Regions from separate parts of the Halanaerobaculum tunisiense genome, predicted to be linked through region 2. Evidence: riboswitches for the same ligand, from Rfam matches in the RefSeq annotation. Region 2 holds a riboswitch; each other region holds the start of a gene.
The links. A riboswitch is a leader RNA that binds a small molecule or an ion and turns the genes downstream of it on or off. The one in region 2 is predicted to bind thiamine pyrophosphate.
Positions count from the first base shown of each region.

Region 1: linked by a shared signal. The riboswitch ahead of thiS (sulfur carrier protein ThiS) and the one ahead of thiW (energy coupling factor transporter S component ThiW) in region 2 are both predicted to bind thiamine pyrophosphate.
Region 3: linked by a shared signal. The riboswitch ahead of thiT (energy-coupled thiamine transporter ThiT) and the one ahead of thiW (energy coupling factor transporter S component ThiW) in region 2 are both predicted to bind thiamine pyrophosphate.

Region 1 is NZ_BAAHYI010000009.1:67,326-75,608, reverse strand. It holds gene ACYQ3D_RS09050 (M42 family metallopeptidase) at 1-106, shown strand, start outside; gene ACYQ3D_RS09045 (M42 family metallopeptidase) at 90-1,094, shown strand; gene ACYQ3D_RS09040 (asparaginase) at 1,242-2,228, shown strand; gene splB (spore photoproduct lyase) at 2,253-3,266, shown strand; gene ACYQ3D_RS09030 (hypothetical protein) at 3,291-3,575, shown strand; gene ACYQ3D_RS09025 (5' nucleotidase, NT5C type) at 3,644-4,207, opposite strand; gene ACYQ3D_RS09020 (DUF1385 domain-containing protein) at 4,221-4,988, opposite strand; TPP riboswitch at 5,114-5,214, shown strand; gene thiS (sulfur carrier protein ThiS) at 5,323-5,526, shown strand; gene ACYQ3D_RS09010 (thiazole synthase) at 5,528-6,298, shown strand; gene thiH (2-iminoacetate synthase ThiH) at 6,300-7,400, shown strand; gene thiF (sulfur carrier protein ThiS adenylyltransferase ThiF) at 7,415-8,026, shown strand; gene thiE (thiamine phosphate synthase) at 8,028-8,283, shown strand, end outside.
Region 2 is NZ_BAAHYI010000001.1:196,333-204,615, reverse strand. It holds gene carB (carbamoyl-phosphate synthase large subunit) at 1-1,463, shown strand, start outside; gene ACYQ3D_RS00990 (DUF4363 family protein) at 1,532-1,888, opposite strand; gene ACYQ3D_RS00985 (YetF domain-containing protein) at 1,901-2,629, opposite strand; gene ACYQ3D_RS00980 (M14 family metallopeptidase) at 2,675-3,715, opposite strand; TPP riboswitch at 4,183-4,287, shown strand; gene thiW (energy coupling factor transporter S component ThiW) at 4,380-4,877, shown strand; gene thiD (bifunctional hydroxymethylpyrimidine kinase/phosphomethylpyrimidine kinase) at 4,879-5,667, shown strand; gene ACYQ3D_RS00965 (thiamine phosphate synthase) at 5,657-6,058, shown strand; gene thiM (hydroxyethylthiazole kinase) at 6,138-6,926, shown strand; gene thiC (phosphomethylpyrimidine synthase ThiC) at 7,336-8,283, shown strand, end outside.
Region 3 is NZ_BAAHYI010000016.1:50,144-58,426, forward strand. It holds gene ACYQ3D_RS11880 (AIR synthase family protein) at 1-866, shown strand, start outside; gene ACYQ3D_RS11885 (YfgJ family double zinc ribbon protein) at 881-1,117, shown strand; gene ACYQ3D_RS11890 (esterase/lipase family protein) at 1,248-2,108, shown strand; gene ACYQ3D_RS11895 (cell wall hydrolase) at 2,213-2,902, shown strand; gene ACYQ3D_RS11900 (ECF transporter S component) at 3,031-3,492, shown strand; gene lnt (apolipoprotein N-acyltransferase) at 3,512-4,990, shown strand; gene ACYQ3D_RS11910 (hypothetical protein) at 5,016-5,402, opposite strand; TPP riboswitch at 5,524-5,631, shown strand; gene thiT (energy-coupled thiamine transporter ThiT) at 5,721-6,281, shown strand; gene ACYQ3D_RS11920 (thiamine diphosphokinase) at 6,284-6,922, shown strand; gene ACYQ3D_RS11925 (hypothetical protein) at 6,978-7,145, shown strand; gene ACYQ3D_RS11930 (Gfo/Idh/MocA family protein) at 7,242-8,264, shown strand.

The sequences.
Region 1 (8,283 bases), on a different contig from region 2:
TGTTTCCCTAATCAATCTAGCTGATTACCAAGCTACAACCAAGTTAGTAACATCATTCTGTCGTAAAGTTGCTAAAGGAGGAATTAGTGATGAAAAAATTAATTAAAAAACTGGTAGAAACTTATGGGCCAGCTGGTGCTGAAGCAGAGATTAGAGAAGTTATTAAAGCAAAAATAAAGGATCATGTAGACCAGATTAAAGTGGATACTATGGGGAATTTAATTGCTCTTAAGAAAGGAAGAAGTTCAGATCATAAAGTCATGCTGGCAGCCCATATGGATGAAATAGGAGTGATTGCTACTCATATTGATGAAGATGGATTTATTCGTTTTTCTCCAGTAGGTGGAGTACCTACTTATACTCTATTAGGGGAGCGAGTTTTATTTAACGGCCAGACAGTTGGAGTTATAGACAAAGAAGAAGAAGTAGAGGAAATAAATAAATTACAGCCAGCTAAAATGTATATTGATATTGGAGCAAGCAGTCACCAGGAAGCAGCAGAAAAGATCAGTTTAGGAGATACAGCCTGTTATTATCGCCAGCTGAACAATCTAGGAGATAGAATAACAGCTAAGTCCTTAGATGATCGAGCAGGTTGTGCAGTACTAATAGATAGTCTACAAAGATTAAATCAGCCAACTTATGATACCTACTTTGTCTTTACTACCCAAGAAGAAGTTGGTACCCGAGGCTCACAAGTCTCAGCTTATGGAATTGATCCTGATCTAGGTATAGCAGTGGACCTAACTTTAACAGGTGATACTCCAGAAGCTAAATGCAGACCTATGTCCTTAGGAGACGGGCCAGCTATAAAAGTAAAAGACCGGAGTGTACTAGCTAATCCGCAAGTTAAAGATTTATTAGTCGAGTTGGCCCAAGCTAACGAGATACCTTACCAGCTAGAGGTACTCCAGGCTGGCGGTACAGATGCAGGAAGTATGCAATTAACTAAAGATGGTGTTTTAGCAGGAGCAATTTCTATTCCCGCCCGTTATGTCCATTCTCCATCAGAGATAATTGATATATCTGATCTAGAAAATGGAGTTAAATTATTAAATCAGCTACTAACTAGTAGTTATAAACAAATATTATAAATTTTATTTGCCGCCATAAGGCGGCCTTTTTTTATTTATATCTCTTCTATTAGTACTAAAAAATAATAATTATCTAGTCTAATTAGAATTATAAAGAACCTGCCTGCATAATTTATTAGTAAGAACTCTTATAAAGGAGAGGCTAAGATGAAAAAAATTAAGATTATTACTACTGGTGGTACTATTGCCATGGGCCCAGATGAAACAACTCACCAGATGGTACCCCAATTATCAGGTGCAGATTTGTTACAACAGATTCCTCAACTAGAAAGTATGGCCCAACTGGAATTAATCCAGTATACTAATCTGGATAGTTCCCAGTTACAGCCCGAATCAATTCTGGAGTTATCTCAATTAGTAGAAAATTCTTTAGCTCAAGATGATATCAGTGGGGTAATAATTACTCATGGGACAGATACTTTAGAAGAAACAGCTTATTTACTTGATTTAATGATTAATCATCCTAAACCAGTAGTTCTCACAGGAGCATTACGTAGCTTTAAACAACCTAGTTCGGATGCAACTGCTAATCTGATTCAATCATTACAAACAATTCTAGAGCCTCATAGTAAGAATCGAGGCGTTTTAGTTGTGCTTAATAATTTAATTCATGCTGCTCGTTTTGTAGCTAAGACCCATACTAATAAACTAGAGGCTATTTCTTCTTTACACCATGGGCCATTAGGAACTATTGATCACTGTGGAGTCCATTATTTTGCTTCACTTAAACCCCAAGTAACAGTTAAAACCTCCTCTTTAACTAACCAAGTAGAGATTATCAAATTAGGTGTTGGTAGCACTGATAATTTAATCCAAGCAGCTTTAGATGCTGGTTGTCAAGGGTTAGTAATTGAAGCTTTTGGGGTAGGCACTTTACCCTACGAGGTGACTCCTGGTCTCCAGCGAGCTAAAAAGAAAAGAGTTCCAGTAGTAATCACTTCTCGAGCTCGAGAAGGTAGAGTCTACAATCTCTATGGAGCTTCGGCTGGGGAAGTAGAAATTGCTGATTTAAATTTAATTTTTGGTGAAAATTTAACTAGTGCCCAGGCTAGATTACTATTAATGTTATTATTAAGTCAAGACAAATCTATTCCAGAGATTAGAGAATTTATCAATTTAGAACTGAAAACGTAATTAATTTAATAGGAGGTAGAGCAAATGCAACAATTTAAACCACAACGAGTCTTAATAGAACATGATGCCTTAGATTATCCACTAGGTAAAAAGATAGAGAAGCAATTTAGCAACCAGGAAATCCCTATAGATTATATAGAATCGCATAATAGAGTCCGAGCTGAAGAAGATATGGAACCTCCGGCTTTATTTAATTGGAATAAGGAAACATTAGTAGTTGGGGTTAAAAAGACACTTAATTTTAAATCTTGTCAACCATCTGCTGACTATCGATTAGTAACTAGCACTAGTTGTCCGGCTAAATGTGAGTACTGTTATTTGGCTAAGAATTTAGGTACAGCTTCCTATGTGAGAGTTTATGTTAATCTAGATGAAATTTTAAAGGCTGTTAAAAAGCATATTAGAAAGGGGCACGGGGAGATTGTTACCTTTGAAGCTAGTAGTTCTTCTGATCCAGTAGCTGTTGAGCACTTAACAGGTTCGCTGCAAAGAATTATTAACTATTTTGCTAAGCAGCCCAAAGGGCGGTTAAGAGTAGTTACTAAATTTGCTAATGTAGAACCTGTTTTAAATTTAGAGCATAATGGTCATACTAGATTTAGATTTAGTCTTAATAGTAAGTATGTAATAGATACCTTTGAACATTTGACTGCTGATTTAGAGGAAAGAATTAAAGCAGCAGGTAAGATTCAAGAAGCTAATTATCCTTTAGGCTTTATTTTAGCTCCACTAATGATCTATGATGGTTGGCAAGAGGATTACTCTCAATTATTAAACCAACTCCAACAGGAGTTAGTAAATCCTCAAGATGAAAGATTGACTTTTGAATTGATTATGCATCGCTTTAGCACCCGCTCTAAGAATTTAATTGAAAAGAGATTTCCTAATTCTCAATTAGAGTTAAATAAAGATAAATATCACCATAAAGGTTTTGGGAAGTATGTTTATCCGGAAGAACAGGCTACAGAATTAAAAGAATTCATTACTGCTAAAATAAATGAATTATTCCCCAAAGCAGAAGTGGAGTACTTTACTTAAAAATAATTAGTTTTTAAGGGGTTGATGACAATTAATGAGTACAAAGCACTACGAATTATCTCGATTGCTTTTAAAGTACTAGCTGGTTTCGCATTATTATTTACTTTATTGGTTACTTTTGTTAATATAATCCAGAATCCTAACATGGGGCCACAAACTCATCCGAATCCAATTATCGCCTTTTTTAATACTTTATTTCCTATTCTATTTGGTCTATTCCAGAGTTTATTCTTATATGCTAGCAGTGAGTTGATTTTATTACTAATTGATATGAAGGATAATTTAGAAGATATAAATCATAAATTATAATAGTGTCAGTAGTGAGTGTGAGGAATGAGTGACTGTAAACTCACACTCATTCCTCACACCCACACATATTATTTTAAGATTTCCTCTATTTTCTTTTCTATTTCCTGCCAAGTATGCACTCGAGGAATTGCTCCTTCGTAATGGTGATTATGATCCATATCCATTAAAAACACAGGAATTTCTAATTCCTTAATAGCTAGTAGATTCTTTAACTTATCATCAACAAATGCTTCTACATCTTCTTGCTGACAGCTAGCAGCTTTATCTTGACTGTGAATTAGTTTATCAAAGGGGATTTCGTGTTCTGCTAACCACTGCCGAGTTACATCATTATATCTCTCTTCTCGAGCAGTAATTAAAATAATCCGATTACCTTGTTTTTGTAAGTTAGTTAAAACCTCTTTAGCTTTAGTATAAGGACTTACTTGTCCGAAGATTTTTCCACCTTCTGTTTCCATAAACTCCTCTATCTCTTCTAACTGAAGATCATAAGCTTTTGTAAAGTCATAAACTTGTTTCTTTTTTTCTTCTAAATCGAAATAATTACAGATCCGCTGGTGCCAGATATTAGCACTGCCTTTACCTTCATCAGTTAAAACAGCATCAATATCAAACCCAAGTACATGTCCCATTATATCCCTCCAATTAAGCTGCTGATTCTCTCTCTTGTTCTTTAGTAAGCAATAGATTAAGTGCTGCCTCGGCTGCTTGTAAATGTTTAGCATCGGGTTCAACAGTAGTGAATCGCTGGACTAAAAAGGGAATTGATAATAATCTGTCGGGGATAAATAATAATAATTCATAAGCTACCCCTAATAATAATAGAGTTTGAGCATACAGGTTAAACCCTAATCCAAAATATTCTATAACAAAGGTTAAAATTAGATATAAGGCTATTAAATTAGTTCCACATCGTCTAGCTAGACGAGAATGAGAGGCTATATCACTATTAAACTCGGATTGATAGTAATTAACTGCTTTATGCTCTGCTCCATGGAATTTAAAGACTTCCTGGAATACTGTATGGCGTAAAGTGATTAATAAGACCACTAATAACCCCCAATAAAAGATTGAGGGTAGAAAGAAGATGCTATTGACCACTTGATTACTGCTAGCAGGATATAAAATAAAGTAAGTTTCTAAAGCAATATCAGCAGATATTAATAACAAAATAGGCCAAAAACGTTTAGGCTGACTAGCAGCTTCTTTAAAGAAAAAGTACAACGAGAATAAAAGACTAAAAACCCCTCTTAAAATAGGAATCTTTTTGGCTAATTGATACAATTTATTATCAGCTAAGGCATTACTACCTACTTGATAGACTAGTCTTTCTTCTTGATAATAAGCTTTCACAGAGTAGTGTTCTCCAAATAAAGCTACCCCATTTTTATAGGCTCGACCTCCAATGCGCATAAATTTCACCCCCAACTATTAAATAGTGTATTCTTTTTATCCTTAGATGTCAACAATGATTTAGTAAGATAAATTTATTTCTTGATATTATTTAGGTAAATTGATATAATATAGGCACAATCAAATAATTAAGCTAGGGGTGCCTTAGATGGCTGAGAGGAGTTTAACTCCAACCCTGTAACCTGACCTAGGTAATACTAGCGTAGGGAAGCTGGTAATAAAGATAATTATGTACCTCTGGGGGCTTCCTTACATTTATAGGGAAGCCCCCTTTTTTTAATTAAACAACAATATATATCTTATAATTATTCACCTGAATGAAAGGAGGGTAGAGATGAAAATAACTTTAAATGGAGAAGAGGAAACATTAGAAACAGAAATTTCATTAATTGATTTTCTAACTGCTAGAAATTTAGATCCGGATAAGCTAGTAATAGAATATAATCAAGAAATAATTTCCCGAGAAGAATGGGCCAACATTACTTTACAAGATGGAGACCAATTAGAAGTATTAAGGTTTGTAGGAGGAGGATGTTAATATGTCTGATAAGCTAATTATAGGTGATAAGAAGTTAGAGAATAGGTTATTTACTGGAACTGGTAAATTTGCTGACCAAAATTTAATTCCAGAAACAATTGAAGCTGCTGGATCACAAGTGATCACTATGGCTTTAAGAAGAGTTAATTTCGATACACCAGAGGAGAATGTAATTAACTATATTCCAGATGATTGCATTTTATTGCCTAATACATCTGGAGCCAGGACTGCTCAAGAAGCAGTTAGAATTGCTAAGCTTGCTAGAGCTGCTGGGTGTGGAAATTGGATCAAAATAGAAGTAATATCTGATAATAAATATCTGCTTCCAGATAACCAAGAAACAATTAAAGCTACAGAAATATTAGCCGAAGAAGGTTTTGTGGTACTGCCTTATGTAAGTCCTGATCTTATGGTAGCTAAAAAACTAAAAGAAGCAGGAGCAGCAGCAGTAATGCCTTTAGGAGCTCCTATTGGTTCTAATCGAGGTCTTAAAACTAAAGAACTAGTTAGGATTTTAATTGATGAAATTGACTTACCAATTGTCGTTGATGCAGGTATTGGAAAGCCATCACAAGCTGCAGAAGCTATGGAAATGGGAGCTGATGCTGTACTTGTAAATACTGCTATTGCTACTGCTAATGATCCAGTAGCTATGGGTAAAGCTTTTAATCAAGCTGTTCAAGCAGGAAGACATGCTTATTTAGCTGGAACAGGAAGAGTTAAGGATGAGGCTTCAGCTTCTTCACCACTAACAGGATTTTTAGGTGAGTAATATGACTTTTTATAATACCTATACTCAATTTAAAGACTTCTCTTTTACCAGTTTTTTCAATCAAGTAACAGCAGCAGATGTAGAAGAAACTCTAGAAAAAGATAATTTAAACAAAAAAGATTTTTTAACCTTATTAGCTCCAGCGGCTAGTGATTATTTAGAAGAGATGGCTCAGTTGGCCCATCAATTAACGGTACAACACTTTGGTAAAACTATGACCCTATATGCTCCACTTTATGTGGCAGATCATTGTGTCAATCAATGTGCTTATTGTAGTTTTAGTGTTACTAACGATTTCAAACGTAGTAAATTAGACTTAGATCAAGTAGCTAAGGAGGCAAAACTTCTTGTTAAGAAGGGCATGAAAAATTTACTGATCTTAACTGGTGAATCAAGACAACATGCTCCTATTTCTTATTTGAAAGAAGTTATTGAGGTACTTAAAGATTATTTTCCTTCTTTAGCAATAGAAATCTATCCCTTAAAAGTTGAAGAATATGAAGAATTAATTGCTGCAGGAGTGGATGGTTTAACCATTTATCAAGAAGTGTATAATGAAGAGATATATGATCAAGTACATATTACAGGACCAAAAAAGAATTATCAGTTTAGGCTAAATGCTCCTGAGAGAGGTTGTCAAGCTGGAATGAGAAAAGTAAACATTGGTGCTTTATTAGGACTTTCTGATTGGCGCCAAGAAGCTTTTTTTGCTGGATTACATGCTCAATATTTGCAGAACAATTATTTAGAAGCTAAAATCAGTCTATCTGTTCCTAGATTACAACCCCATCTAGGTAATTACCAACCTAATTCAATTGTTGATAACCAGAGCTTAGTTCAGATTATGTTAGCTTATAGATTATTTTTACCACGAGTAGGAATTAATATTTCAACTCGAGAAAGTGCTCAACTGAGAAATGATCTATTGCCTTTAGGAGTTACTAAACTATCAGCTGAATCATCTACAGCAGTAGGTGGCTATACGCAAGAGACAGAGACAAAACAATTTGCTACCTCTGATAATAGAAAAGTAAGCCAAATAAAAAATATGTTAACACAAAAAGGATATCAACCTGTCTTTAAAGATTGGCAACGGATTTAATGGAGGATAAAAAAATAAATCAGTTTGAAGAATCTTTACAACAATCATTAACCACAGAGCAATTAGATGAAATTCAAGGGGTAACTATTGGTATTGGTGGGGCAGGAGGTTTAGGATCTAATTGTGCCTTTAATCTAGTTCGCTCTGGCTTTAAGAATTTTGTGATTGTTGATTTTGATATTATTGAATATTCTAACCTAAATCGTCAGTTTTATTTTAGAGATCAAGTAGGAGAAAAGAAGGTAGCAGCACTCAAAAAGAATCTATTACAGATCAACTCTGACTTGAATTTAGAGATTAAAGATACAAAGGTAACTTCTCAGAATACAGCCCAACTATTTACTTCTTGTGACATAGTAGTTGAAGCATTTGATCAAGTAACAAGTAAGAAATTATTAGCAGAAAAATTTATGAACTCTAATAAACTGCTCGTGTCAGCTGCTGGTTTAGCTGGCTGGGGAGAGGGAGATGACATAAAAACTAAAAGGGTTAAAGAGAATTTCTATTTAGTAGGTGATTTAGAAACTGAAGTAAGTGAAGAAGTTCCACCTATGTCTCCTAAAGTTAATATTGCTGCTGCTAAACAGGCTGATATTATATTAAATTATGTATTGGAGGGAAAGTAAAATGTTGAATACTGATTTATACTGTATTACTGCTGAAAAGTATTCGTTAGGCAGAAGCAATATCGAGGTAGTAAAGGAAATGTTAGAGGCTGGAATAGAGATCATTCAGTATCGAGAAAAAGAGAAGAAGATGCTTTATAAATATCAAGAGTGTAAAAAGTTACGTGAACTAACTACTCAAGCAGGAGCTAGTCTAATTATTAATGACGATGTAGATTTAGCTTTAGCAGTTGAAGCTGACGGAGTCCATATTGGTC
Region 2 (8,283 bases):
GTAGTGTTCATTGTGTCCAAGCACTCCAGGAAGCAGGAGTAGAAGCTATTATTGCTAATAATAATCCCGAGACTGTAAGTACTGATTTTGATACTTCTGATAAACTTTATTTTGAGCCTATTAATGAAGAACATATATTGAATATAGTTAAGAATGAAGAGGTAGATGGAGTAATTTTGCAGTTTGGAGGGCAGACTTCTATTAATTTAGCTGATAGATTGGCTCAGGAGGGAGTCTCTATTTTAGGAACTTCCCAGGCTAGTATGGATTTAGCTGAAGATAGAGATAAATTCTTAAATTTATTAGCAGAGTTAGGAATTTCTTCTCCGCCGGGGGCTAGTGCTACTACAGAACAAGAAGCTATTGCCGTAGCTAATAAATTAGAGTATCCAGTCTTAGTTAGACCATCTTATGTGTTAGGTGGTCAAGCAATGGAGGTTGTTTATAACCAAGATGAGTTAGTAGAGTATATGGAACGAGCTGTTAAGGTCTCTCCAGACCATCCTGTCTTAATTGATAAATATATTGTCGGTACTGAAGCAGAAGTTGATGCTATAGCTGATGGCGAGACAGTTGTGATTCCTGGGCTAATGGAACATATAGAAAAGGCAGGAGTTCATTCAGGAGATAGTATGGCAGTTTATCCAGCCCAAAACTTAGCAGAAAAAACAAAAGAAAAGATTGCAGACTATTCTGTTAAGTTGGCTAGAGCTTTAGAGGCGCAAGGACTAGTCAATATTCAGTATGTAATTGATGAAACAGGAACTCCTTATGTGTTAGAGGTTAATCCTCGAGCTAGTAGAACGATTCCAATTTTAAGCAAGGTTACTAAAGTACCAATGGTTAAATTAGCTACTAAGGCTATGTTAGGCGAGGATTTATCTAAGTTAGGTTATCAGACAGGAGTCGTTCCTGAATCGGACTTAGTAACTGTTAAATCTCCTGTTTTCTCCTTTTCTAAGCTACCTGATGTCGATATTTTCTTAGGGCCAGAGATGAAATCAACAGGAGAGGTAATGGGTACTGCTGAAACTTATCCCCAAGCTCTTTATAAGTCTATGTTAGCAGCTGGTTTTGAGATTCCTAAAGCAGGGACTGTGCTATTATCAATTGCAGATAGAGATAAATCTGAGGCAGTAGATATAGCTAATAGACTAACAGAATTAGGATTTAATTTAGTAGCTACTGCTAATACGGCTGATTATTTACAACAGGAGGGAATAGAAGTTTCCGCAGTTGCTAACGAGGCTACTTTAGATGTGATCACTAGTGGAGAAATTGATCTAGTGCTTAATACTCCAACTCGAGGTAAGATACCAGGGCGTTTTGGCTTTCAGTTAAGAAGAAAGACGGTAGAGTATAATATTCCGTGTCTAACTTCCTTAGGAACGATGGAAGCTTTATTACAGATTTTAGATCAGGATATTGATGACTTTAAAGCTCTTAGTTTAGATCAATACTAAAATAATAATTTTGAATTGCTCGGGCCTTATAAAGTTGGCCCGGGTTTTTTTAAGCTAAGAATTAGTAGTCACTCCCCTAATTCACTCCATAGATCAGAAATTTCAGTTATTAAGATTAGAGATTGAGATTTATCTGTAGCTTTAATAGCTCCTTTTAACTGGGTTAATTTGTTATTTAATTGATTGAGTTTATTTTTTCCTACTCCCAACTGGATTTTGGCCTGCACTTGCTGCCAAGATTGTTTTAATTTCTTTGTGTTTCTCTTAGCTTGGTGCCACTTTTGTTGAGAAATATTTTGTTCGATAGTAGTGATCTCTTTTTTTACTTGTTGTGTTTCTTTGGTTAATAAGGTTCCGAGATTTAAAACCACTACAAAAATTATTAATGTAATAATAGGAATTAAATAACTAGTGAACTTATTCATTACTTGCCTCCTTTAATTGGCCCCGGGATAATCACTGATGTCAATTGGTATTTCAGTTTGATCCTTTTTAGTATCAACATATAGACTGCCTGTAGTATTTAAGGTAGCTAAAACAACCTCTGAAATATCAGTAATATTCAGTTTTCTTAGTTGGGCTTGTAACCAAGGTCTATCAAGGTTAACTTGTTTGAGATTTTGTTCCATTATAACGCCGTCATGGATTAATTCAATACTTAACCCGCTATAATCGGTAGTTAGATTCATATCTTTAGGAGTTAGAGTCTGGTGTTGGGATTTTTTTAGTACTGATAGTTTACCATTTGTTTCTAAAATGGCAAATTCAACTTGAGAAAGATTAAACACTCCTTTTGTACGCAGTTGACTCATAAGGTCAGTAACTCTGTATCTCATTTTTTTCATAGCTTCTTCCATTATTTTTCCATTCATAATTACTATGGTAGGTTCGCCATTGAGATATTTAGAGGCTTGTCGCCACTTGATGGAAATATATTCCACAATTAGACTAAGTCCTGTCCAAGTTGCTAATCCTACCCAGTGAGGCCAAGCATTAGTATTTAGTTGGGTAGTTAGCGAACCAGCAATAGAGCCAATGGTAATACCTGCTATATAATCAAAATAAGTAAGTTGACTAATCTGGTGTTTACCTAAGATTCGAGTAAAGATTAATAGAGTAAAGAAGCTGATAATTCCTCTAGTAATTACTACAATTGTTTCTTCCATTTTTTCACCTCACGTTGTTATTCTTAATCAGTCTTGTCTATATTATTAGAGATTCCGGGCCAACTCTAATAGAACTGTTCTATTCTTGTTAAAGTAATCATCTAGATTATGGGCTGGCAAGGGCTTATCTTTATCTTTCTCTCCAATTTCAATAGTAAAACCTGGTCGGTTAAACTTAGTAATAAACCAATCTTTGTAACCAGCTGCTGGAATGTCGCTTTCTTCTGGCGAAACAAGTTGATAGTTATTTTGCGTACTTAGTTTATTAGCTAGTTGTTGATCTCGTTTGTACTGTTGACCAGTTTGGTTATAGTACCAGTAGATAACCTGGCCGCTGCTATGAAAGGCTATTATAGTAGCAAAATCCTCTTGTCTTGTTAAGTCAGCTAGAGCTTTACTTTCTGGCTCACTCTCAGGAGTTGGCCCTTTATAATGAGCAAAATGAGCTTTATCTTCTGATTCTATTTTTTTCCAGTCAGCTGGAAATTGTTTATTTAAATCAACTCCTCTAGCATTTGCTTTCCAGTGTTTAAAGTCAGTATTTCTTTCATTTGCTCTTTGATAGAATTTTTGTGAGTTTACTTTATTTTCTAGATTAGTGAGACCATTGATAGCTATCTCTATACCATCTGGATTTAACATAGGAATAAAATAAAAGGTAACGTGGTCTAATATTTTATTCAGGTCATAGTTTTTGATTTTGTTATTTTTCTTTGTTTGTTGAACATAATCTTCTATTAATTTAAGAAGAAGTAAGGAAGTCATATTTTCTCTTCCATGGACTCCACCAACTACTGCAATTTTTTGTTCACCAGTGCCTAGTTTTAATAGGTGAAGTTGTCTTCCAGCTATAGATTGGCCAATTGTAGATATTGTTAGTTGGTCATAGTTTTTTTGTAATTTATTTATTTGTTTTTGTAGGTTACTATAAGTATAATTGGATTTTGGTTTGATGATATCTTGAGTTGTTTTCGGTTTTGGATTCGGAGTTTCATTTTTATTGGGCTTATTTTGACAGGCGTTTAGATTGAATAAAATAATAAATAGAAATAGTGAGCATATAAAAGTTTTTTTAGTTGGGTTCAAGATAGGTTCCTCCAATACACTTTATATCAGCTATCAGCTGTCTGCAAATGGTTTTTATTACGAAAGGTCTGTTTTCCAGACCTGTAGGGTGTGTCGTGAGCAGATCTTCACGGAGAGTCCAAAGGACTCGTAGGAAGTCAAATTCTTCAATTCAAAACCATAGATATAGTTCAAACCTTTAGAATATAGGAATTATAAGGGTTTAGATTTAGAATTTAAGTGTTTTGAATTAGCTGATAGCACACGACACACAGCTGACGACTGTGTCACCTGCGGTGACACAATATATCAATTATTCTTAATTATTATAATATCCAAATTAAGTTTGGATAATAATTTTATTTTCTGATTTAATAATAATTTTTATTAATTAGGCAGGAATTTTTCGCTAGAATAAAAATTTGATTAATTGATTGTCAAAATGATTTGAATGTATTATACTATTAACATACAACAATTAAATATTGATTGACCACTAGGGGCGCTCATATTGGGCTGAGATAGAGGTTAAATTCTAGTCCCTTGAACCTGACCTAGATAATACTAGCGTAGGGAAGTGGGCTTTTGGTTGGAGTATACTACTGATGTAGTATTTTAATTATTAAATCAAAGGCACAGTTCCTTACGGAGCTGTGCCTTTTTTGTTTTTGGGAAGGGGGATTTTTTGCAGACAAAAAAACTTGCTTTATCTGCCTTGTTAGTGGCAATTGGAACTATTACAGGACATTTGATTTATATCCCTGTAGGAATTGCTAAGTGTTTTCCTGTTCAACATGCTATTAATATTTTGTCGGCAATTATATTTGGCCCGGGAACTGCCTTGTTAAATGCTTTTGCTATTTCAGTATTGAGAAATATTTTAGGGGTGGGATCTTTATTAGCTTTTCCGGGTAGTATGCTAGGTGCTTTGTTAGCTGGTATTTTATATAATTTAACTAAAAATAAGATTTATGCTTTAGGTGGTGAAGTATTTGGGACAGGTATCCTAGGAGGAACTCTAGCTTATCCTATTGCTAGATTTTTAATGGGGCAGGAAGTTGCAGTATTCTTCTTTGTGGTTCCTTTTTTAGTCAGTACAGTAGGAGGTAGTTTGCTTGGTTATTTAATTATACAGGTTTTAGAAACAAATGAGATAGTTAGCAAAATAAGAAGGAGGTATTAATATGAAGCAAGTATTAACAATTGCTGGTTCTGATTCTGGAGGTGGGGCAGGGATCCAGGCTGACTTAAAGACAATGACTGCTTTTGGTGTTTATGGAGCTTCAGTAATTACAGCTGTGACTGCTCAAAATACGTTAGGGGTTCAGAATTTTCAGGCCTTAAGTGGTGATTTTGTAGGAGAACAATTAGATTCAGTATGCAGTGATTTAGATTTTGCTGCTGTTAAAACTGGTATGTTGGCTACTAGTGAGATTATTGAATCTATTACTGCTAAGATAAAAGAGTATCAAGTTAGTAATCTGGTGGTTGATCCAGTTATGGTAGCGACTAGTGGTGATTTATTATTGGCTGATGAAGCAGTAAGTGTTTTAAAGAAAAAGTTAATTCCGTTAGCTAGCGTAATCACTCCTAATTTAAATGAAGCTAAAGTATTAACAAATAGAAATCTTAGAGAGAATGTTAGTTTAGAAGAGTTAGCTACTGAATTATTTCAATTAGGAGCAGATTATATATTAATTAAAGGAGGTCATCAAGAAGGAGATGTAGCTCGAGATTTATTATATGGTGGAACAAAATTTATTGAAGTTACAGCTGATAGAGTTGATACTACAGATACTCATGGTACAGGATGTACTTTATCTTCAGCTATAGTTAGCAATTTAGCTTTAGGGTATAGTGTAGAAAAGGCAGTTAGAAGAAGTAAAGAATATATTACTAAAGCTATTAAGTCAGGTTGTCAGGTAGGAGAAGGTAATAATCCTATTGACCATTTTGTAGCACTTGGTAATTAAAAGGAGGGGGTATGCTGATGATCTGCCAGTTAAAGTAGCTAGAGATTTATTAGGACCGGAAAAGATAATTGGATTATCAACTTCCAATTTAGAAGAGGTTTTAGCAGCTGAAAAAGCTGGAGTGGATTATATAGGTTTTGGTGCTATTTATAGTACAGCTTCTAAAAAATTAAAAGAGAATCGTCGAAGAATTGGATTAGAGAGATTAAAACAAGTAAGTAGTCAGGTTGATGTTCCCCTGGTAGCTATTGGAGGGATTAAGCAAGAAAATATTATTGAGGTAGTCCAAGCAGGAGCAGATACAATAGCCATGATTAGTGCTATAACTCAGGCTGAAGATATTAAAGAGCGAGTTAGTAATTTGAAGAATATATTTGTTAGAGATTTTTAATTATAGAAGGAAATTTGATTATGTTTATGCTGATAAATATGTATTACTTTAGATCAATAGAAACAAGGAGGAAGCGAAGATGAAAAATATTATTGCTAAGATTAAAGAAGAAAAACCACTTATTCACCACATTACTAACTATGTAACTACTAATGATTCGGCTAATATTACTCTTTATTGGGGTGGGTTACCAGTAATGGCTCACTACAAAAAAGAAGTAGCAGAAATGGCAAAAGCAGCAGCTGCTGTGGTATTGAATATCGGTGTGCTAGATGATGATCAAGTGACTGCTATGTTGAGAGCTGGAAAGAAAGCAAATAAATTAGGGATTCCAGTAATTTTTGATCCTGTAGGAGTGGGGGCTACTGAACTGAGAACTAATGTAGCTTTAGATTTATTAGAAAAGATTGAATTTGCAGCAATTAAAGGGAATAAAGGAGAGATTACTGTGTTAGCTGGGGGCCAAGCTGAAGTTAAAGGAGTAGAATCTGTAGGAGCTTATGATGGAATTGTAGATAGTGCTCGAGAGTTGGCTCAAGCGCAAGATACAGTAGTAGTAGTCTCAGGTACTGAGGACATTGTAACTAAGGGCCAACAAGTCTATAAAGTAAAAAATGGTCACTCTTTAATGGGCCAAGTTGTGGGAACAGGTTGCATGTTGGGAAGCACTTTAGGCGTCTTTTGTGGAGGTGGTGATGATTATTTAGAAGCTTCCTTACAGGCTGTAGCAGCTTATGGGATTGCCGGAGAAAAAGCTAGTCAAGAAGTTAGTCGGCCAGCGAGTTATAAGGTAGCTTTATTAGATAATGTTAGCGAGATGAGTGATCAGGACTTAGAAGCTAATCAGAAAATAGTAGAGCTTAATTGATATAAAATGTGGTTTACTAGGCAAGAGTTTTCTCACTTCCGGAATTTTTTCAAACTCATCTACAGCTCGCTGCTTAAAAATAAGGCTAACCTAATTTAATATTCTGCAAAAAGTTGCTTTGGTTTAATTTAAGTAGAACAATCTGCGACTTGTGATTAAAATAAACAAGTAATATATGAACTACTATTTTTTAATAACTTAAGTAACTTTTTAACCGTAGGAAGCATTGATTGTTCTACCCTGGAAATCTTTTGGTAACTTTTATAGTTCAATAAAAGTTACTCGGAAAAAAGCTACCTTGAAGCTTTTCCGAACTAGCTGTTGAATCTTTATTGCTAACTTTTTATTAAAAAGTGAAGCATTATATCAATTGTTAATTGTAAATTAAATAAATTAGGAGGGATTAATAATGACTCAAGTTACTAAGGCAAGAGCAGGAGAAATTACTCCAGAAATGAAACAAGTAGCAGCTAAAGAAGAAGTAGAAGTAGAGTTTGTAAGACAGAGTGTAGCGGAGGGAACTATTGTTATTCCAGCTAATAAGAATCATCAACATTTAGATCCTAATGGCTTTGGAAAAGGGCTTACAACTAAAGTTAATGCTAATTTTGGGACTTCAGAAGATTACCCTAATCTGGATAAAGAATTGCAAAAACTAAAAGTAGCTGTTAAATCAGGAGCTGATGCAGTGATGGATTTATCAACTGGTGGTGATATTAAGCAGACTCGCCAAGAAATCTTGGCTATGAGTGAAGTTCCTTTGGGTACAGTTCCTTTATATCAAGCTACTGTAGAAGTTTTAAGAGATGATCAAGCTATTGTTGATCTAACAGTAGAGGATATATTTGCTGTAATTGAAGATCAGGCTGAGCAAGGAGTTGACTTTATTACTGTCCATTGTGGTTTAACGTTAGAAACATTACGTCATTTAAGAGAAGAAGGACGAGTGACTGATATAGTCAGTCGTGGGGGATCCTTTATGGCTGGTTGGATGCTACATAATGAAGAAGAAAATCCACTTTATGAGTATTATGATCGATTACTAGAGATAGCTTATGAGTATGATGTGACCTTAAGCTTAGGAGATGGGTTGCGCCCAGGTTCTTTAGCTGATGCTACTGATCGATCTCAGATTCATGAGCTATTGATTCTAGGGGAATTAGTTGATCGAGCTAGAGAAGCCGAAGTACAGGTAATGGTAGAAGGGCCAGGACACGTACCTTATGATCAGATAGAGACTAATATACAGCTGCAAAAAGAATTATGTAAAGATGCTCCTTTTTATGTGCTAGGCCCTTTAGTTACAGATATTGCGGTAGGTTATGACCATATTAATGCTGCGATTGGAGGTACACTA
Region 3 (8,283 bases), on a different contig from region 2:
GTGAATTTGTAGCTGTAATGTCTACTGACCCTATTACAGGTTTAGAAGAAGGAATGGGCAGTTTAGCAGTTAATGTAGCTTGTAATGATATTGCGGCTAATGGAGCACAACCAATTGGGATTCAACAAGCTTTATTAATTCCTCCTGAGACTACAGAAGAAGAGGTAATAGCTATTGTAGAAGATATTAATCAAGCAACTAAAGAATTGAAAATTGATGTCTTAGGTGGACATACTGAAGTAACTGATATAGTCAACCAGCCTTTAGTATCATGTACTGCTATTGGAAAAACTACTAAAGATAAATTTATTACTTCAGGTGGAGCGCAAATAGGAGATGATATTATAGTTACTAAGTGGACAGGATTAGAAGGTACAGCTATTTTAGCTAGTACTTATAAAGAAGAGTTGATTAATCTAGGAGTTACAGAAAAAGTAATAGAATCAGCTTTAGATTTAGCTAATGATTTAAGTGTAGTTCCTGAAGGACAACTAGGAGCTAAACTAGAAGTTAATGCTATGCATGATGTTACTGAAGGTGGTTTATACGGAGGATTATATGAATTGACAACTACTGCAGAAGTAGGCTTTAGAATTGAAAAAGAGAGATTACCTGTACATAAAACTACTAAAATTATTACTGATGCTTTAGAGGCTAATCCTTACCAATTAATTGGTTCCGGAATGATGCTCTTAACTTCTTCTCAAGGGGATAAATTGGTTAGCAAATTATCTCAAGCAGGAATTAAAGCTACTATTATTGGAAATATTATTTCCGAAAAGAGAGTTGTTAAAACTGCAAAAGAAGATTTAATAATTGATTCTGCTCCTAAAGATGAATTATGGCGGCTACTTAAGGAGGAATAGCTATAAAAGAAGCAATTTGTAAACAGTGTAATAATATTATGAGAAGAGAAATAGAAGCAGGGGAAGAAAATTATTTTTGTAAATACTGTGCTGATTATACTCCCTATCAATTTAAAGAAGCAAAAAAATTTTGTGATAAATGTGGTAAAAAAGTAGAAGTAATTAAAGGTTGTGGTAGTATTAGCTTCTTCTGCAATAATTGTAATGAATTAAGACCTAAAAAGAAAATAGAGACTGAATACTTTGAATAAATGAGCCAGTTAATTCTGGTTCATTTATATTTTTATAAATATAGTCATTTATTATATAGTCACTTATGAACATAAAAATAATAAAGGAATAAATAAAAAAATACATAAATTAAATAATAAACTAAAAGAGGTGATAACAATCACTAATAAAAAATATTTGAAACCAGAAAATTGGAAAGAAATATTAAATAGTTCCCAAACAGTTGATTATCCTATTATTTTTATTCATGGTATTGCTAAAGGAGTAGAGGCTTGGCAACAAATAGCTAATATAATTAGTAATCAAAACTACTATGAAATGAGATACATTGAAGAAGATAAAGTATACCACAATTACTATGGAGAAGAAGTTAAAAGTTGGATTTGGAGTATTTCTTATTATACAATTAATCCTATTGAAGAATCGTTATTTGGTAATTTAGATCTATATGCTCAACGATTAGATAAGATTATTGATTTAATTACTCAGATAACAAATAAAGATAAAGTAATTTTAGTAGCACATAGCATGGGAGGCTTAGTAGCTCGTAGATATATGTCACTAAAACAAGAGAATTGGAACCAAGTCCACAAATTGTTAACTGTAGGGACTCCCCATCAAGGAGTAATTACTTCAGTAGGAATTATAGGACAACTGAAGGATTTATCACAAGATAGCCAGTTTTTGAATCAACTTCAACAAGATTGGACATTATTAAATCAAGATATGAATTATAAAAAGTGGGGGGTTTTAGGGGCAGTTGATACAAATAAATTTTTTAGTAAATTAGATAGTCCCCGAGCTACTGATTCAGGCGGTCCAGGTTTTGTTCGTATTTCTTCAGCCATTCCTTATAAGGAATGGCAAGATGCTATTGCAGAACTAAATCAAGCTAATTATAATACACCTCACTTTGGTTTTAGATTAGCAGTAGAAGCAACTCATATGGATTTACTATTCCATCCTGGAACTTTTAAAGGAATTGAATGGACACTTAGCAAAGGAAAATAGAGGAGAAGACTGTTATCAATACAAATAATTACCTTTGCATTTTTTGAATAAATAAGAGAAAATATATTTAACGATGTAGCAATAACTGAAAAAGGGGTTATAAAATGAAGCTAAATACATTATACTATAAATTAATCACATATTTGCTATTGTTTACAATCATATTTCCTTTTATAGCAGGGGGCATATTAATCATTCCTGCTTATGCTAGTGATGGAGCAAGTACAAATAATTTTTTAGATGCTATCAAAGGCTTATTATCTTTATTCTTTCTTTCTTTTGTAACTGGTCAATCAGATGGAGAAGCTAATCCACCAGATCAAAATGATGTTAGTAATCCTTATCAATCAGCAGCTCAAGAAGCTCCAGTCAGCATTGATCAACCCGACCAAAAAAAAAGATTAAATTTAACAGATCAGGAATTTAAGACATTAGTTAAAGCAATTCATGGTGAAGCACGTGGTGAACCTTTTAAAGGCCAAGTTGCTGTAGCTGCAGTAATTATTAATCGAGTAAAAAGTCCTGAGTTTCCTAATGATATAAATAGTGTTGTTTACCAAAAAATCGGTGGTAGTTATGCTTTTTCAGCAGTTTTAGACGGCCAAATTATTGTAGAACTTTATAAGGTTGATGATAATATCTATGAAGCAGCAAATTATGCATTGAATGGTTGGGACCCTACCAATGGCTCTCTTTATTATTATAATCCTATTACTGCTACATCAAGTTGGATTTTTGAAAATACAACTAAAGTTCAAGAGATCGGTAATCATGTTTTTGCTGAGTTAAAGTAACCAGGACACATTAATGTGTCCTCTTTTTCTTTTTTTGATTAATTTTTAATTTTAAACAGGATAATAATAAATTATAAGGAATTATACCATGATAGAAAGGTGGTGAAATTATCAAACAAACACAATGGATTACTCGAACAGGTATTTTAGCTGCTTTAACTTTAGTAGTCCAAATGATAGGATTACCTATTTTTATTACAGGCCCATTAGTAAATATGTTTTTATTTTTAGCTACTAGTGTAGTAGGGGTTACAAGTGGTGTTTTAGTAGGTGGTTTAACTCCTTGGATAGCTTTAGTTAGAGGAATTTTACCCGCTCCTTTAGCTCCTATGACACCATATATTATAGCAGGTAATATTAGTTTAGTAGTTGTTTATTATTTAGCTAAACGAACTAATAATTATTTAGCAATTGCTGGAGCAGCAGGATTCAAGTATTTAGTTTTAGCTTATGCTGTTAAATCCTTTGTCCAAGTACCAGATAAAATTGCTAAAGTAATGCAAATTCCACAATTATTAACTTCTTTAGCTGGCGGACTATTAGCTATCTACTTAATTAAATTAATTAAAAAAGCGGATATAGATATATGAAATAAAAGGAGAGACTAAAATGTCCTATTTATTAGCAGTAATAACTGGAGTATTATTAGCCATTCCCTTCCAATTTCCTAAGTGGGCTTTAATTAGTTGGCTAGGATTAATTCCTTTCTGTTATGGATTAGAGGATGAAACACCTTACAAAGCTTTTAGGTTAGGTTGGTTAATGGGGAGTATCTTTTTATTAATTAGCGGTAAGTGGTTATTTTATCCGTTAATTAATTTTAGCGGTTATCCTTGGTTTATCTGTTTGTTATTACTTGTAATAGCACTCTCAATTATTGGGCTTTATTTTGGTTTATTTGCCTGGATAACTAAAATATTAGAAAAGAATTTAAGTATCTCTTTAGTAATTATACTTCCTTTGACTTGGACGGGAATGGAATATATAAGAACTTTATTTTCTTTTCAGTATTTATTTGGCTTTTTAAGTTATAGTCAAAGTGCTATTCCGGAATTGATCCAATTAGCTCAGTATGGTGGCCTTTATCTTGTTAGCTATTTAATTGCATTAGTTAATGTTATATTATACTTAGGTTTAAAAAAAGAAAAAAATGAAAACAAACTAACTTATATTTTAACAGCAATTTTAATTGTTGGTTTAATCTTTAGTTATGGCAATTTAGAATTAAATCAAGAAACAAAGGTGATAGATGAATTGCAATTAGGATTAATTCAACCTAATATCCCACAAAAAATGAAATTAGATGCAAGTAAAGAGGGCCAAATAATCAATAAGATCAACAACTTAACCAACCAACAAATGAAACAAGAGAAGGGTTTAGATTTATTGATTTGGCCGGAAACAGCCATTTTAAGAAATTATGATCCTCAAGAGAAATTTCCCTTTTATTTTGTTAAATCAATTCCTTTACTAGTTGGAGGATTTATAGAGAAAGATGGAGACTATCTAAATAGTGCTTTATTAGTGGAGGAAGATAATACTATTAGTAAATACTATAGTAAGAATAGATTAGTTCCTTGGGGAGAGTATGTACCCTATCCTAATCTACTATCTGATTTTATTACTAGTAATTTAAATCATTTAACTCCGGGAACTAAATTAAAAGATTTTGAATTAGATAATATCAGTTGGATTAATCCTATCTGTTCTGAGATTTTAAATCCCTTTTATATTCATAAATTATATCAAAATAATGACCTAATAATTAATATCTCTAATGAGGCTTGGTTCCAAGAAAGTAAAGCACCTTGGCAGATGTTACAAGCAGCTATTTTTAGAGCAGTCGAATATCAAGTGCCACTTATTAAGGTTAGTAATACAGGAATTAGTGGTCTAATAAATGACCAAGGAGAGGTGATTACTAGAACTGATTTATTTACTACAACTAGTTTATATCTTGACTTAAAAATTCCTGCTCGCTCTCCAACTATCTACCAGAGATTTGGTTACTTATTTGGGAGAGCAGTATTAATTAGTTTAGCTTTATTGCTTTTAAGAGCTTATCTAAATATAAATAGGAGTAGCTGATATCAGCTACTCCTATGATATGTAATTAAGTTAATTCTTTAGCTTTTTGTTGATTGATGATTTCCGGAGTAGATTCTTCCTGATCCTTGCTGAATAAATTAGTTATTACCCCTACCCCTAAAAGAAGCAAAGTAACAACATCAGCAATTATAATAATCCAGATTGTTATCTGACCTAAAGTTAATTCCATTAAATTTTCAAAGCCTAATACTTGCAAACCACTTTGACTATTAAAAGAAGAAATAAAGATTAATAGAGCAGCTACGTAAATAAAGCTATTTGATAAAAATCTAAATAATGATTTAGTAAAAATTTGTTTCTCTTTATCAGTAAAGAAATTTTTAAGTAGAATAATAGCTTCTATAATAACTACTACCATAAAAGAAATAGAAATAATTAATTCAGGATCCATTTTATCACTCCTTATTAGTTACCATTATTTTAACATATCAATTAAGTTAAAATCAATTATTTATTTGTTAAAGTTGATAATAAATAGTTATTTTGCTATAATTAATTGTAAGGCAACTTAATAGTTTAACTAGGGGAGTTCTAATTAGAACTGAGAAAGAGTTATTAACTCTTGACCCTTTGAACCTGATCTGGTTAAGGCCAGCGGAGGGAAGTTATGTTTGTTATTAAAGCAGACACAACTCCTAGCTGGGGGTTGTGTCTTTTTGTTTTAGAATAAGTTTTTATGTTCCAGTAAATAATAAAGGAGGAATAATTAATGCAGAAGTTAGAAATTAGAAAATTGACTGAAATGGGGATTGGTTTAGCTTTAGCAGTTATTTTAAATTATCTTAAGTTATATCAAATGCCCCAAGGGGGTTCTATTTCCTTAGAGATGATTCCTATTGTCTTTATTGCTTTACGCTGGAGCTTAAGAGATGGAGTCTTATTAGGGGCCGGTTATGGATTATTACAGACTATGCTAGGAGGATTTGTTGTTCATTGGGCCCAATTGATTCTAGATTATCCGGTAGCTTATGCTTTATTAGGTTTAGCAGGGGTAGTTGGTCAGATAGATTCTGATAAAAGTTTAGCAAATAATTGGTGGTTAGTTAGTGGGGGAGTCTTACTGGGAGGAAGTTTAAGATTTTTATCTCATTTTATTGCAGGAGCTATCTTTTTTGGAGAATACGCTCCTGAAGGACAAAGTGTTTGGCTTTATTCTGCAATCTATAATAGCAGTTATCTAATTCCTGAAACTATTATTACAATAGTTGTTATGTTAATTTTGATTAAATCATTAACTAATAATTCGGCTTTTGAATTAGGGAGTAATTAGTAATGAAACGAGTAATTGCTATAGTGAATGGAGCTTTAACTGGAGAAAAGGAGTTCTATCAGAATTATATCCAAGCGGAAGATAAAGTTGTCTGTGCAGATGGAGGGGCCAACTATGCTCATGAATTAGGACTAACCCCTGATCTTATAATAGGTGATTTAGATTCTATTACTCAAGAAATAAAACAAAAGTATCAAACTTTAGGAGTAGAGTTTAAAAAGTTTACAGTAGAAAAGGATAAAACTGATACCCAATTACTATTAGAAGAGTTAATTATTAAGGGATATAAAAAAATAATTGTCTTAGCAGCAGTAGGGAACAGACTAGATCATACACTAGCTAATCTTTATCTATTAGAAAAATTATCAACACCAACAGTGGAGATTAAGTTTGTTACCAGTCAACAAACTACTGAATTAATCACTAATCAGAAAATAATCACAGATCAAATAGGAGCTACTGTATCGCTACTACCACTTACTAAACAAGTTCAAGGAGTTACTTTGAAGGGGTTTAAGTATCCTTTAACCGAGACTACTTTAACTAGAGGTTCTAGTTTAACTATTAGTAATACTATCCAAGCTAAAAATGCTAAAATAAGTTTAAAACAAGGGAAAGTATTAGTTATAATCAATCACTAAACTTTATTTTTAATTACTGATATGTTAAACTACCGAATATAGGAGGTAGATTTAATTGGATAGAGAAGAATGTATTCTAACACCTGCTAATAGTTGTACTGATTGTGGTGAGTGTTTAATCTGTGATTTAGATGAGAGTAAGGAATGTGATAATTGTATGGAATGTATTGAAAATGATGCTGAATTTACAGCAATTGAGATTGATGACGTATTATATGAATAATAAAAATTGGCTCTTAAGAGCCAATTTTTTTATTTTTTATTATAATCAAGCTTTATTTTACCTATCTTAATAATAAATCAACTAAGGAGTGGTAAAATGGAGCAGATTAAAATAGGAATTATTGGAACAGGTCTAGCTTGGCAACGACTACATTGGCCAGCTTATCAAAAACTAACAGATAAGTACGAAATTGTAGCTTGTTGTGATGTAGAACTAGATTTAGCTAAAAAAGCTACCCAACTAGTAGGGATTAGTCAAGAACAAGCCTATCAAGACTATAAAACAATGATTCAACAAGAGGATCTGGATGCAGTGGATATTATGGTGCCTATTTCCCAAAACTTTGCCGTTTCTGAAGATGTAGCTAAAATGGGAGTCAATATAATCTGTGAAAAACCATTAGCTACTAATCTAGAAGAAGCCAGAGAATATACTAAATTCAGTGAGGAATATGATATTGAAGTTATAATAGCAGAGAACTTTCGCTATAATGAAGAAAATAATATCCTAAGAGATTTAGTAGCAAATAAAAAAATAGGAGAAGTTATTTACTTTATTAGTAACTTTATTGTTGATTTTCCTCAAGAAGCTCGCGGAGATACTTTTGGAGCTAAAGAGTGGCGTCAACATCCTGCTTTTCCTGGAGGCAGATTATTAGATGGGGCACTACATAACTTAGCTGGATTCCGTAAGGTTTTTGGCCCGCTAGATAGTTTACATGCTTTTGGCAAATCACAAGATGATGATTATGTTCCTTATCTATCTACTAGTGTTAACTTGAAATTTAAAAATGGTATTGTTGGTCAGTTCTCTTACTTTCCTAGTGGTAAGGAAATGCAAAGACCTTTAGTAGGTACTAGAATCTTTGGTCAGCAAGGAATGATTTATTTAGAAGAGAGACAGTGTGGAGTAATTAATATTGCCTATAATGATGGAAGTACAGAGAAAATAAAATATAAACCTAAGCAAGGATTTTATAATGAATTACTTAACTTTTATCATGGGTTAACTGGTCAACGAGAAATTGCTTCACCTCCAGAAGTTGAATTAGGTGATGTAAAAACAGTATTATCTATTCTGGAATCGGTAGAGGAAGATAAAGTAGTAAAGGTAGAATAATGGTAGCTGATGTAGTAGC